Regions from separate parts of the Shewanella sp. SM95 genome, predicted to be linked through region 3. Evidence: predicted binding sites of a transcription regulator. Region 3 holds the regulator's gene; each other region holds the start of a gene.

Region 1 (4,214 bases), on a different contig from region 3:
CTTTTTGGCCTAATGTTTATGGGACATTGGTTAGTTGAAACCCTGATGGACTTTTTCATCGAGATGGTGAATCGCATTCCTCAAGTGATAGGCTAACGCGATGGAGCTGCTGCTCGATACCTTAATGCAAACCATTGCCGCTTATATTTGGCCATTGTTTCGCGTCGCGAGTATGTTGATGGTCATGGTGGTATTTGGGGCGGCAACGACACCAACACGAGTGCGCTTATTATTGGCGATGGCAATTACCTTTGCGATAGCACCCGTTCTTCCTCCAACTCAAAATGTGGATTTATTTTCGTTAAGCGCAGTATTCATCACCGCGCAGCAAATTATTATCGGTGTTGCCATGGGGTTTGTGACTCAAATGGTAATGCAAGTCTTTGTGCTCACTGGACAGATCATTGGTATGCAGACCAGTTTAGGCTTTGCCTCTATGGTTGACCCAGGTTCTGGCCAACAAACACCCGTTATTGGTAACTTTTTCCTTTTATTGGCGACATTGATTTTCTTAGCTGTGGACGGCCATCTTTTGATGATCCGTATGCTAGTGGCAAGCTTTGAAACTTTGCCAATTTCTAATCAAGGCTTAACACTCACAAGTTATCGATCACTGGCTGATTGGGGGTCGTATATGTTTGGTGCGGCACTCACTATGTCGATATCTGCGATTATTGCCTTGTTATTAGTCAACTTGTCCTTCGGGGTCATGACCCGCGCCGCGCCGCAATTGAATATTTTCTCTATTGGTTTTCCGATCACTATGATTGGTGGACTGTTTATTCTGTGGTTAACCCTAACACCGGTAATGGCACACTTCGATGAAGTATGGTCGACGGCTCAAGTGTTGCTTTGCGATATGTTAGCGCTCCAATGTAACGCTGATGGCTTGATATGATGGGATTAGGAGAAGCCCATGGCTGAAGAATCAAGTGGCGAACGTACAGAGGAACCCACGGGGAGGCGTTTAGAACAGGCGCGAGAAAAAGGACAAATTGCACGTTCGAAAGAACTCGGCACTGCAGCGGTATTGATTTCGGCGGCATGTGGGTTTTATATGCTAGGCCCAAGTTTGGCCATTAGCCTAACTCGGGTGTTTGAAATTGTATTTACCATGGATAGGGCGCAAATTTTTGATACTAATGAAATGTTCAAAGTGTGGGGTGTTGTTGCGAGTGAAATAGCCTGGCCCATGGCTAAAATTATGCTACTGATTGTGGTGGTTGCGTTTATTGGTAACGTCTCTCTTGGAGGGATCAATTTTTCGACCCAAGCTATGATGCCAAAAGCCAGTAAAATGAGTCCCCTTGCTGGTTTTAAACGCATGTTTGGCGTGCAGGCTCTGGTTGAACTCACCAAAGGCATTGCTAAATTTTCGGTAGTAGCGTTTTCTGCTTATTTTTTATTAAGCTTCTATTTCAATGACATCATGTTGCTGTCTAGCGACCATCTTCCTGGTAATGTTTACCATGCATTAGATTTGTTGGTTTGGATGTTTATCCTGTTATGTTCCTCGATTTTGTTTATTGTCGTCATCGATGTGCCGTTCCAAATTTGGAATCACAACAAGCAACTTAAGATGACCAAACAAGAAGTAAAAGATGAATATAAAGACACTGAGGGTAAACCTGAGGTGAAAGGGCATATACGGCAGATGCAACGTGAACTAGCACAAAGGCGTATGATGGCTGAAGTGCCAAATGCCGATGTGATTGTCGTTAACCCTGAGCATTTTGCCGTTGCGATTAAATACGATGTGCAGCGCTCTGCGGCTCCCTTTGTGATAGCGAAAGGTGTTGATGATGTGGCCTTTAAAATACGTGAGATTGCCCGCGCGCACAATATTGCGATTGTCTCGGCCCCACCACTTGCAAGGGCTATTTACCATACGACTAAGTTAGACCAGCAGATCCCTGAAGGTTTGTTTACTGCTGTCGCACAGATTTTGGCTTATGTATTCCAGCTGCGCCAATATCAAAAAGGACGCGGCCGTAAACCTATTCCTGTCCCACTCAATCAACCTATACCAGATGAATTGAAATATTGAACGACTAGTCTCAGATGGTAGTCATTGGCAAAGCTGATGATGTCGAGTTCATTTGTTTTTTATGGCTAATTTTATGTATATCAATCAGTCACAGTACATATTTTTCCTTCATTAATGGCTTTAATCTTGTTGGCGCGTTTTTTGCTTCATGCTATTACACGTCAAAGTTTAGGTTATAGCGAATGGATGTTAAAGCGACTCTTGGTCAAGTAAAACAAATTAGGCTCAGCACTTTTAAAGGCATTGGCACGCCGGTGGTTGTGCTTGCTGCATTGGCCATGATTGTTTTACCTATCCCTCCATTTCTATTAGACATACTCTTTTCATTCAACATTGCGTTAGCTCTCATCGTATTGCTGGTGGCTATTTATACCGATAGACCCTTAGATTTTGCTGCCTTCCCAACTGTGTTACTGGTGGCGACATTATTACGTCTTGCGCTCAACGTTGCCTCTACTCGTGTGGTTTTACTTGAGGGTCATAATGGCGGTGATGCAGCGGGTAAGGTGATTGAAGCCTTCGGTTCTGTGGTGATCGGTGGTAACTATGCCGTTGGTCTAGTGGTCTTTATCATTTTGATTATCATCAACTTTGCGGTAGTTACTAAAGGTGCAGGTCGTATCGCAGAAGTTAGCGCCCGCTTTACCTTGGATGCTATGCCTGGTAAGCAAATGGCAATCGATGCTGACTTAAATGCTGGAACCTTAAATCAAGACCAAGCGAGAATACGCCGTGCCGAAGTGACCCGTGAAGCCGATTTCTATGGTGCGATGGACGGTGCGTCCAAATTCGTTAAAGGGGATGCGATTGCCGGTATCATGATCTTAGTGATCAACATCGTAGGTGGTTTCATCATAGGGATTGTGCAGCATGGCTTAAGTTTCTCTGAAGCGGTTGAAATTTATACCTTACTGACTATCGGTGATGGTTTAGTGGCGCAGATCCCTGGTCTATTATTGTCAATCGCCGCAGCCTTGATGGTGACTCGTCAAAACGAGTCAGGTGATATGGGCCAAATGATGATGAGTCAGATGTTTGACAGTCATAAGTCATTGGGTATCGCCGCCGGAGTCCTGTTTGTAATGGGTATTGTTCCTGGTATGCCGCACATGGCGTTTTTAAGCTTTGCCTTTATGACTGCTGGTGCAGCTTATTTTGTTTATAAACGAAATGAAAACAAACGTCTTAAAGCGCTAGAACAAGTGAAATCGGGTCCAATAGAAAGACAAGATAAAGAGCCTAAAGAGCTAGGTTGGGACGATGTACATCATGTTGATACTATTGGTCTTGAGGTTGGATATCGTTTGATCCCTCTGGTAGACAAGGGCCAAGGTGGCGAGTTACTAAGCCGCATTAAAGGCGTGCGTAAAAAGTTGTCTCAGGAATTAGGCTTCTTAGTGCCCGCGGTGCATATTCGCGATAACTTAGATTTATCGCCTAATGCGTATCGCATTTCATTAATGGGCGTCGTCGTCGGAGAGGCTGATATTCGTCATGATTGCGAATTGGCGATCAACCCTGGTCAAGTCTATGGCAAACTCGATGGTATCGAAACGCGCGATCCCGCCTTTGGCCTAGAAGCGGTATGGATCGCTCCTGAGTTACGTGAGCACGCACAAACATTAGGTTATACCGTCGTCGATGCCGCTACTGTTGTTGCAACTCATATTAGTCAATTACTCACAAATAATGCTGCTAAGTTGTTAGGTTACGAAGAAGTGCAACAACTGATGGATATGCTTGCGAAACACTCACCTAAGCTGGTTGATGGCTTTATTCCAGATATCATGCCACTAGGACATGTCGTAAAAGTGATGCAGAACCTATTAAATGAAGGGGTTTCAGTTAGAGACTTGCGTACTATAGTGCAAACTTTGTTAGAATATGGCACTAAGAGCAATGACACTGAAGTCTTGACTGCCGCTGTACGTATCGCTTTGAAACGTATGATAGTTCAGGAAATCTCAGGCCCAGAGCTCGAAATCCCCGTCATTACTTTGGCGCCAGAGTTGGAACAGATGTTGCATCAGTCAATGCAAGCAACCGGTGGTGATGGTCCTAATATTGAACCCGGTCTTGCAGAACGCATGCAGCAGTCCCTTGCCGATGCGGCTCAGAAGCAAGAAATGGTCGGACAACCCGCCATATTGTTGACGTCAGGTATGTT
Region 2 (4,214 bases), on a different contig from region 3:
CCGTAACAAACTCAGGATAGGCATCAATACCGCAGTCAGAAGCATCCATACCGTTGTATTCTTCTTCCTCAGTCACACGGATCCCCATGGTTATCTTAATCACATACCAGACAGCAAATGATGAGCAGAACACCCAAGTGAAAATGATCGCTGCGCCCGTCAACTGTCCGGTAATAGTTGCATTGGCATTGGATAATGGCACACACATTAAGCCGAGGAAACCAGCCACACCGTGTACTGAAATCGCACCGACGGGATCGTCGATCTTAATGCGATCTAAGCCCACAATCGAGAACACCACCACGCCGCCCGCCACTAAACCAATCACACCCGCCATTAACAATGAAGGCGAGAGAGGATCGGCCGTAATCGCCACTAATCCAGCCAAAATACCGTTAAGGATCATGGTCAAATCCGCTTTGCCCCAAATCATCTTACACACGATAAGCGCTGAGATAGCACCAAAAGCAGCTGCAGTATTGGTATTCACAAACACTTTCGCCACTGAGCTTGCATTCGCCGCATCCGACACCATTAATTGCGATCCGCCGTTAAAGCCAAACCAGCCCATCCACAGAATAAACATACCTAAGGTTGCCATTGGCAAGTTAGAGCCTGGAATAGGATTCACTTGACCATTAGGCCCGTATTTACCCTTACGCGCACCGAGTAATATTACGCCAGCAATCGCCGCGGTCGCCCCCGTCATATGCACAATACCGCTACCAGCAAAGTCTACAAAGCCCAGTTTAGCGATAAAACCTTGGCCCCAAGTCCAATAACCTTCTACTGGATAGATAACCGCTGTCATCACCACAGAAAAGAACAAGAAAGCCCACAACTTCATCCGTTCCGCCACAGCACCAGAGACAATTGACATCGCCGTTGCCACAAATACAACTTGGAAGAAGAAGTCAGATTCTAATGCATGGCTCGCATCTGCTGATTGCGAACCAATTAAGGTGCCAATTGACGGTAACCAGCCACCTTCAGTGTTATCCACATACATGATGTTATAGCCAACCAACAGATACATCACACAGGCAATCGCGTACAGCACAACGTTCTTAGTTAAAATTTCAGTGGTATTTTTAGAGCGAACTAAACCCGCTTCTAACATAGCGAATCCCGCCGCCATCCACATGACTAAAGCGCCAGAAATCAAAAAGTAAAAGGTATCGAGTGCAAAGCGTAGTTCAGTGACTGTGCCGCCTAATTTCGTTAATTCTTCCATTGTCAGCCCCTTATAGCGCTTCAGTATCAAGTTCACCCGTACGGATACGGATAGCATGTTCTAAATCAACGACGAAGATCTTACCGTCACCAATTTTCCCCGTATGGGCCGCAGTGGTAATGGCCTCAATCAACATGTCGAGATTTTCAGCCTTAGTGGCAATTTCTAGTTTTACTTTTGGCAAAAAATCCACCTGATACTCGGCGCCGCGATACAACTCTGTATGCCCTTTCTGACGGCCAAAACCTTTCACTTCGGTCACCGTCATGCCCTCAATACCAATTCCGGCGATAGCTTCACGGACATCATCCAACTTAAACGGCTTGATGATAGCGCTGACTAGTTTCATCCTGACCTCCAAAAAAACGCGATTGTTATTAACTTGTATCAAAGGTAATTCAATCATTAGGCCAACAATTTAATCCATTGATTATTATTGATTTAAATTGTTTAACACTATTTTTTAAGGTTAAAAATGCACCATAATCGAGCACTAACTGGTGCGATGCACTCTTTTAGTGAGCAGTTTAAGTGCGACAGCTATTCGACCTTAGGCCTATTGGTAACAAGGTTAAATTAGGGTCTACTGGGGGAAGCGTAAATCGAGATGAAATCTGAGTATCACAACACAAGCTCTTAAACAAAAGCGAAGATCATCACTAAGACAATCATCAAGCGCAGAAGGAAGGCCCGATGTTAAAACCAGAAGAATGTGTTCTCGTTATCGTCGATGTGCAAGGAAAACTTGCACAAATCATGGATAACAGTGACAAGCTGCATCAACAACTACAGACCTTAATCCAAGGCGCACAATTATTTGAAATTCCAATACTGTGGTTAGAACAGCTACCCGATAAACTCGGAGCAACTAGCCCTGAGCTGCAAACCTTACTTGCGAAAACCAGCTCACCCATTGCTAAACAGCATTTTAGCGGCTGGCACTGTGACACGTTTGCAAAGGCATTAACTAAGACGAATCGCAAACACGTCATACTCGCGGGTATTGAAACCCATGTGTGTGTTTACCAAACCTGTTGTGACCTTATCGAACAGCAATATTCGGTGCATTTAGTCGCCGATTGCGTCTCGTCACGCAGTGCTGAGAATAAACAACTCGGGATCCAAATGATGACGGCCAGAGGCGCCCTATTAACTAACGTGGAATCGCTATTATTTGAATTACAACATCAAGCCCAAGGCGAGCGGTTTAGGGCGTTATTAAAACTGATCAAATAGCGATTTAGCCCATGGTATTTCTTCAGCCAGCATGACCAACGCCTGACATTACTCGATATTTTTTTCCATAAAAAAGCCCCCGCTGAGTCAGCGAGGGCTTTTGTTTACATGAGGGGTTAGCTCATATCGAAAACTCAACCGCGATTGATTAAAACCTACTTATAAGTGGCTTCGCGTTTTTTCGCTTCTTCATCCCACTTAGGTAACATGTCTTTCTTGAATGCTTCTTTCTCAGCATTCATCTTTTTCATGTCCATACCTAAGGCCGCTTGTGCTTTAGCTTTAGTAGAGATATCAGGAATCGCAACAGGATCTGTGATGCCTTTTTTACCGAGTAATTGCGCTAACTTCACACGAGCATCAGCAGCTTTATTCACTGAAGTACCTAAAACACGTAGGGCTTCTTCAGGAGCATGAGCAGCAACACCATGGGAAGCAATCGCTAAATCCCAGCGCCATTGAGCATGACGGATATCGGTCAAGATAGGCTTCATTTCAGCTTCAGTTGCACCCAATTCCCACGCTTTAGCAGCTTCGAAGTGCGCTTTCACTAATTGCTCTTCCGCTTTCAGTTTCATTTCTTTAACTTTAGCTTTACGTTCATTAGTGACGCCAACTAAGAATTCTTTCGTTTGGCTATGGCAAGTTGCACAGGTTTCTTCGAAACGGTCAAATGGATTACCCACTTTATGATCGGTAAATTTCTTACCTTCAGGGCTAGTCACTTTTGGCATATGGCAGTCAACACAACTGACATTATTTTTACCATGAATACCCAGTTTCCACGTTTCATACTCTGGATGTTGCGCTTTTAACATAGGTGTCTTAGACAGCGCATGAGTCCAATCGGAGAACTCGATACCGTCGTAGTAAACTTCCATCTGGTCAACAGTTATGCCCATATCCCAAGGGAATTTGACGAAACCTTTTTTGTCTTCTTTTTTCTCAAAATAGTATTCAACGTGGCACTGACCGCACACCATAGATTGCTTGTCTTTCTTCGAAGCTTTATCAAATGGCGTACCGATAGCATCCATTGCACGGTCTACATAAGGACGAGAGATCCGCAGTTTTGGTGAGCCTTTTTCATGACAATCACCACAGCCAATGGTGTTAGTGACTTCAGGGCCACCCTTAGCCCATTTACCTTTGAAGTAGCCATCTTCACCTTGCTCTTCAATTAAGCGAGGTACATCAGGGCTCTTACAGCTCCAACATGCCATAGGCAATGGACCATCTTCCGCATTTTTCGGCGCACCAGTACGTAGGGTATTACGCACGTCGGTCACGGCATACATATGGCCGCGAGGAGCGTTGTAATCTTTTGCGAATGCATAGCCAGCCCACAGGATCACCATATTAGGATCCTGCCCAATCGCATCGACAAGTTCTTCACTCTTTGCGGTATCATGCCAGCTATTATATTGATTCTTAAATTTATCTTTATAAACTTCGTTGCGAGGCTCTGTTTTATCACTCGCCATTGCGCCCGCTGCCATGAAGCTGGCGGCAACCAGTGCACTCAGTGCAAAGGACTTACCTGTCATCTTCTTCATCATCTCATCTCCGTGTTGCATTATTGTTGTAAATCACGACATCTCCATGGTCAAACTTAGTGATTTAACCCTGCTAAAAATATACCTCTTAGGGGGTATCTAGGTTGAAGTTTGCGCTAGATCAAAATGTAAAGGTGTTGTTGTTCACATTTCTATACTTTTGTTAATGTATTACATTATTTTCTAAT
Region 3 (4,214 bases):
TTTATCGCTTCTTGCAAAGAGACTCGGCTCTTCGACAAAGGATGCAAACGGCGGGTTTCGCTGTAACGCTTGAGCAGAATTTTATCGCTGGAGTTAAGGAAGAAGCTCGTTAACTCAGTATCTGGAGGTAGGCTAGCGAGTTGTTTCACTAAGACCTTATCCTGCTCAGGCATGTTACGCACGTCGACACTGATGGCGACGAGATCGTTACTGCCTTTGAGTTGCTCAAGCAAACTGCCAATCAATGGCAAGGGAAGGTTATCGACACAATAATAGCCGAGATCTTCGAGTACCCTAAGGGCGACAGATTTGCCTGAGCCTGAGCGGCCCGACACTATGACCAGTTTCATCCAGTGATTACCTGATAGAGTTCCGTTTCATCATGCGTCTTGCGTAATTGCTTTAATATTTGCTTGTCGCTCAGCTTTTCGGCCATGCAAGACAAGGTACTTAAGTGCTGCTGACATTGGTCTGCAGGCACCAGTAGTGCAAATAAAATATCAACAGGTTGCTTATCGATAGCATCAAATGCTATCGGCTCTTCACACTTAATTAGTATGGCAATGGGCTGATCTATATCGGCTAGTCGACCATGTGGAATGGCGATGCCGTTACCTATACCTGTGCTCCCCATCTTTTCGCGCGCCACTAGGCTTTCGAATATCTCTTGAGATGAGAGGGTCGGGTACTGGGCAGCGACTAAGTCGCTGATGAGTTCCAGTACCTTTTTCTTGCTGCCCGGAGTGGCGCAGGTAGTGCACTCCGGCCGCAGTATGGTACAAAGTTCCATTATTAGTGTTTTGTTAACTTCTCTTTGTGTTTAATAACCTGACGGTCAAGCTTGTCAATCAGGGCGTCTATAGCGGCATACATGTCAGCATGCTCTGAAGTAGCAAAAACTTCACCACCTATGAGGTTTATTCTCGCTTCGGCAATCTGTTGCATTTTCTCAACATTGAGCACAACGTGCACATTATTGATCTGTTCGAAATGGCGTTCAAGTTTTGAAAACTTTTCTTCTACATATGCACGTAACGATTCGGTAATTTCGATATGGTGCCCACTTAGGTTTATTTGCATAGAAACGTCCTCCGATATCCACTGTAGGTTATAAACTTTTACGCTGATTAGAAGGTGGAATAAGCATAGCCTCTCGGTACTTCGCAATGGTTCTGCGGGCTACGTTGATCCCTTGTTCTGCCAGAAGTTGTGCCATCTTACTATCGCTTAATGGTTTTTTCTGGTTTTCCGCTGCAACCAGTTTCTTGATAAAGGCTCTGATTGCTGTGGATGAGCACTCACCACCATCGTCAGTACCGACGTGGCTAGAGAAGAAGTATTTTAGTTCAAAAAGTCCCTTAGGGGTATGCATGTATTTTTGAGTTGTGACCCGTGAGATGGTGGACTCATGCATTTCTACCGCTTCGGCAATATCGTTAAGCACCATAGGCTTCATGGCTTCTTCACCGTACTCAAAGAAACCTTGCTGATATTGCACTATGCAATTAGCAACTTTAAGCAAAGTATCGTTACGGCTTTCTAGGCTCTTAATAAACCATTTAGCCTCTTGCAGATGGCCGCGAATAAATTGGCTATCGGCTTGGTTTTTGGTACTGCGTGCCATAGAAGCATAATGTTGATTTACATTGATTTTGGGCATGCAGTCAGGATTAAGCTCAACGACCCAGCGGCCATTTTTCTTCGACACAGACACATCTGGGATAACGTATTCGTCATTATTGGGCGTGATCAACAAACCTGGGCGAGGATTGAGGGTTTGGATAAGTGCTATACCATCCCTTAATTCATCTTCTTTTAATTTAGTCTTACGCATCAATAATCTAAAATCACGGGCGGCGATCAGATCTAAATGATCTTTGATCAGCATGCGGGCGTTTTCTAGGTTGGGAGTATCAGCGGCGAAATGCGACAGTTGGATCAGCAGGCATTCACTTAAATCGCGTGCGGCAACGCCTATGGGATCAAAATGCTGAATGCGCTTGAGTACGGCTTCGACTTCGTCAAGCTCAACTTCAGGATTGCCCATGGCTTCGAGAATTTCTTCAGTGCTTTGGGTGAGATAGCCCTGATCGTCGATGGCATCAATAATGGCGGTGGCAATGGCTAAATCGGTTTCAGAAAACGGCGTGAGGTTTTTTTGCCATTCTAAGTGTTCGTACAAACCTTCACTGGTCTCGCCTTGGAAGGGCATATCGTCTTCACGACTGCCGCCGGGGCCTGAGTTTGGGGAGGCGGTAAACACTTCATCCCATGTGGTGTCCATGGGGAGCTCATCGGGCATGGATTCTTTGGTTAGCGACTCTGCCGTGTCTATGGTGGAGCTGTCTTTTTCTGGTGGCAGAGTGCTAGATTCACTGAAATCCGTATCGGATAGCGTTTGGTTTACAGGGGGTTTAGTGGCGTCGAATTGATCCTCTTCCAGCTCGAGAAGGGGATTAGAATCTAATGCTTGCTGGATCTCTTGCTGCAGTTCTAATGACGACAGTTGCAACAGACGTATGGCCTGTTGTAATTGTGGCGTCATGGTTAACTGTTGACCCAGTTTGAGCTGGAGTGACGCTTTCATGTTACCGCTGATCCCTACGTTATTATTGTTGGAGGAGGTCGCTTATTATCATTTTGAGTGAAGCCTAATGGCGGTATAAATTGTCTCCATAGGCTTCGCTCGATTAACTATAGCCTGAATTGTTCACCTAAGTACACAGCCCTAACTTGCTGATTGTCTAAGATCTCTGCTGGAGTTCCTTCGGCAATCAGGTTTCCGTGACTCACAATATAAGCATGTTCACATACATCTAATGTCTCGCGGACATTATGGTCTGTGATCAGTACGCCAAGGCCGCGACTTTTGAGTTGTTCGATAATCTTCTTGATGTCGATAACCGAAATAGGATCGACGCCGGCAAACGGTTCATCGAGCAAAATGAACTTAGGATTAGCGGCTAAAGCCCGCGCAATTTCGACGCGACGACGTTCGCCACCCGACAATGACATGCCTTGGCTGTCACGGATGTGGGTGATATGAAACTCTTCGAGCAGATGTTCTAGTTCTTCTTCTCGTTCTTCGTTTTTAAGTTCTTTACGAGTTTGCAGTACGGCCATGATGTTGTCATGAACAGTTAGCTTACGAAAGATACTGGCTTCCTGCGGTAAGTAACCTATGCCTTTGCGGGCACGCAGATGCATAGGATCTGCGGTTAAATCATCATCGTCGATAAAGATATGCCCCTTATCGCTCTTCACTAGCCCGACAACCATGTAAAAGGTCGTGGTTTTACCGGCACCGTTTGGACCGAGTAGGCCAACGACTTGACCGGTTTTTACCGTCAGACTGACGTCTTTAACCACTTGGCGACTCTTGTAACTTTTTGCCAGATTTTGTGCTCTTAAGGTGATTTGGGTCATTTAGAGTCCTGCTTTTTTACAGGTTTATCCGCCGGAGCGTCTGATTTAGCATCATCTTGATAGTTTTCAGGCTGAATAATAGTGATCACGCGATCGTCACCACTGCCAGTACTCTCGGCCATCAATTTCTGTTGAATCATGTTATAGCGGATTAAATTGCCTGTAACTTGGCTACCTGCTTGATCTAATGACGCCATACCTTTCAGTGTTAAGGTGCGGCTTGCCATATCGTAACGAATTTCTTTCGCGCTTGCCGATGCTGGGCGACCATCGTCTAATATTTGGCTATACGTAGCAGGGTTGCCTGTGGCGACCAAAGTTTTGCTATTTTCACCTTCAGCGGAAAATGCACGCAGTTCATTTGCTTGGATTTTTATTGAGCCTTGGGTAACTTCAACTGGACCAAAGAAGATGATCTGGTTGTTTTTGATATCCGCAGTTTGGCTCACAGCTTTAATTTTGACTTCTTGCTTTAAGTCGCCCACTTTCGCGAAAGCACTCATGCTCATAATTAGCATTAGGCTGGCAAGTAATACGTTATTTTGCTTCATATGTTCCTACTACCTGACTGGTCAATTGCACTTCTTGCGCGTTGAGGTCGGCATAAAGGCCTTGGCCTTGAATATTAAAATCTTTCCCTGTGACGTAAATGGTACGGTCAGAGGTCATTATCATAGTGTTGAGATCGAGTTCCAGATAACTGGTGGACAAGGTCTGAATCGGTTCTTCTGGGCTAATGGCATCGATAATAACATTATTTTCTAATACAACCTTGCCAGTTTCCTTGT

Evidence for each region. Region 3 encodes sigma-54, which starts transcription at its own class of promoters, with help from an activator protein. Its sites were predicted from a motif close to GTTGGCACGNNNNTNGNNT; they were not measured.
Region 1: a site for sigma-54 is predicted at 2,176-2,194, ahead of flhA (flagellar biosynthesis protein FlhA). Genes of this name have one in related genera too.
Region 2: a site for sigma-54 is predicted at 1,631-1,649, ahead of L5M29_RS10820 (P-II family nitrogen regulator). Genes of this name have one in related genera too.

Annotation. Positions count from the first base shown of each region.
Region 1 covers NZ_JAKKSE010000016.1:43,379-47,592, reverse strand. The annotation lists gene fliQ (flagellar biosynthesis protein FliQ) at 1-96, shown strand, start outside; gene fliR (flagellar biosynthetic protein FliR) at 101-898, shown strand; gene flhB (flagellar biosynthesis protein FlhB) at 917-2,047, shown strand; gene flhA (flagellar biosynthesis protein FlhA) at 2,230-4,214, shown strand, end outside.
Region 2 covers NZ_JAKKSE010000008.1:41,923-46,136, forward strand. The annotation lists gene L5M29_RS10815 (ammonium transporter) at 1-1,234, opposite strand, end outside; gene L5M29_RS10820 (P-II family nitrogen regulator) at 1,245-1,583, opposite strand; gene L5M29_RS10825 (hydrolase) at 1,928-2,470, shown strand; gene nrfA (ammonia-forming nitrite reductase cytochrome c552 subunit) at 2,626-4,029, opposite strand.
Region 3 covers NZ_JAKKSE010000018.1:66,665-70,878, reverse strand. The annotation lists gene rapZ (RNase adapter RapZ) at 1-350, opposite strand, end outside; gene ptsN (PTS IIA-like nitrogen regulatory protein PtsN) at 347-790, opposite strand; gene hpf (ribosome hibernation promoting factor) at 793-1,080, opposite strand; gene L5M29_RS17700 (RNA polymerase factor sigma-54) at 1,109-2,587, opposite strand; gene lptB (LPS export ABC transporter ATP-binding protein) at 2,695-3,426, opposite strand; gene lptA (lipopolysaccharide transport periplasmic protein LptA) at 3,423-3,977, opposite strand; gene lptC (LPS export ABC transporter periplasmic protein LptC) at 3,964-4,214, opposite strand, start outside.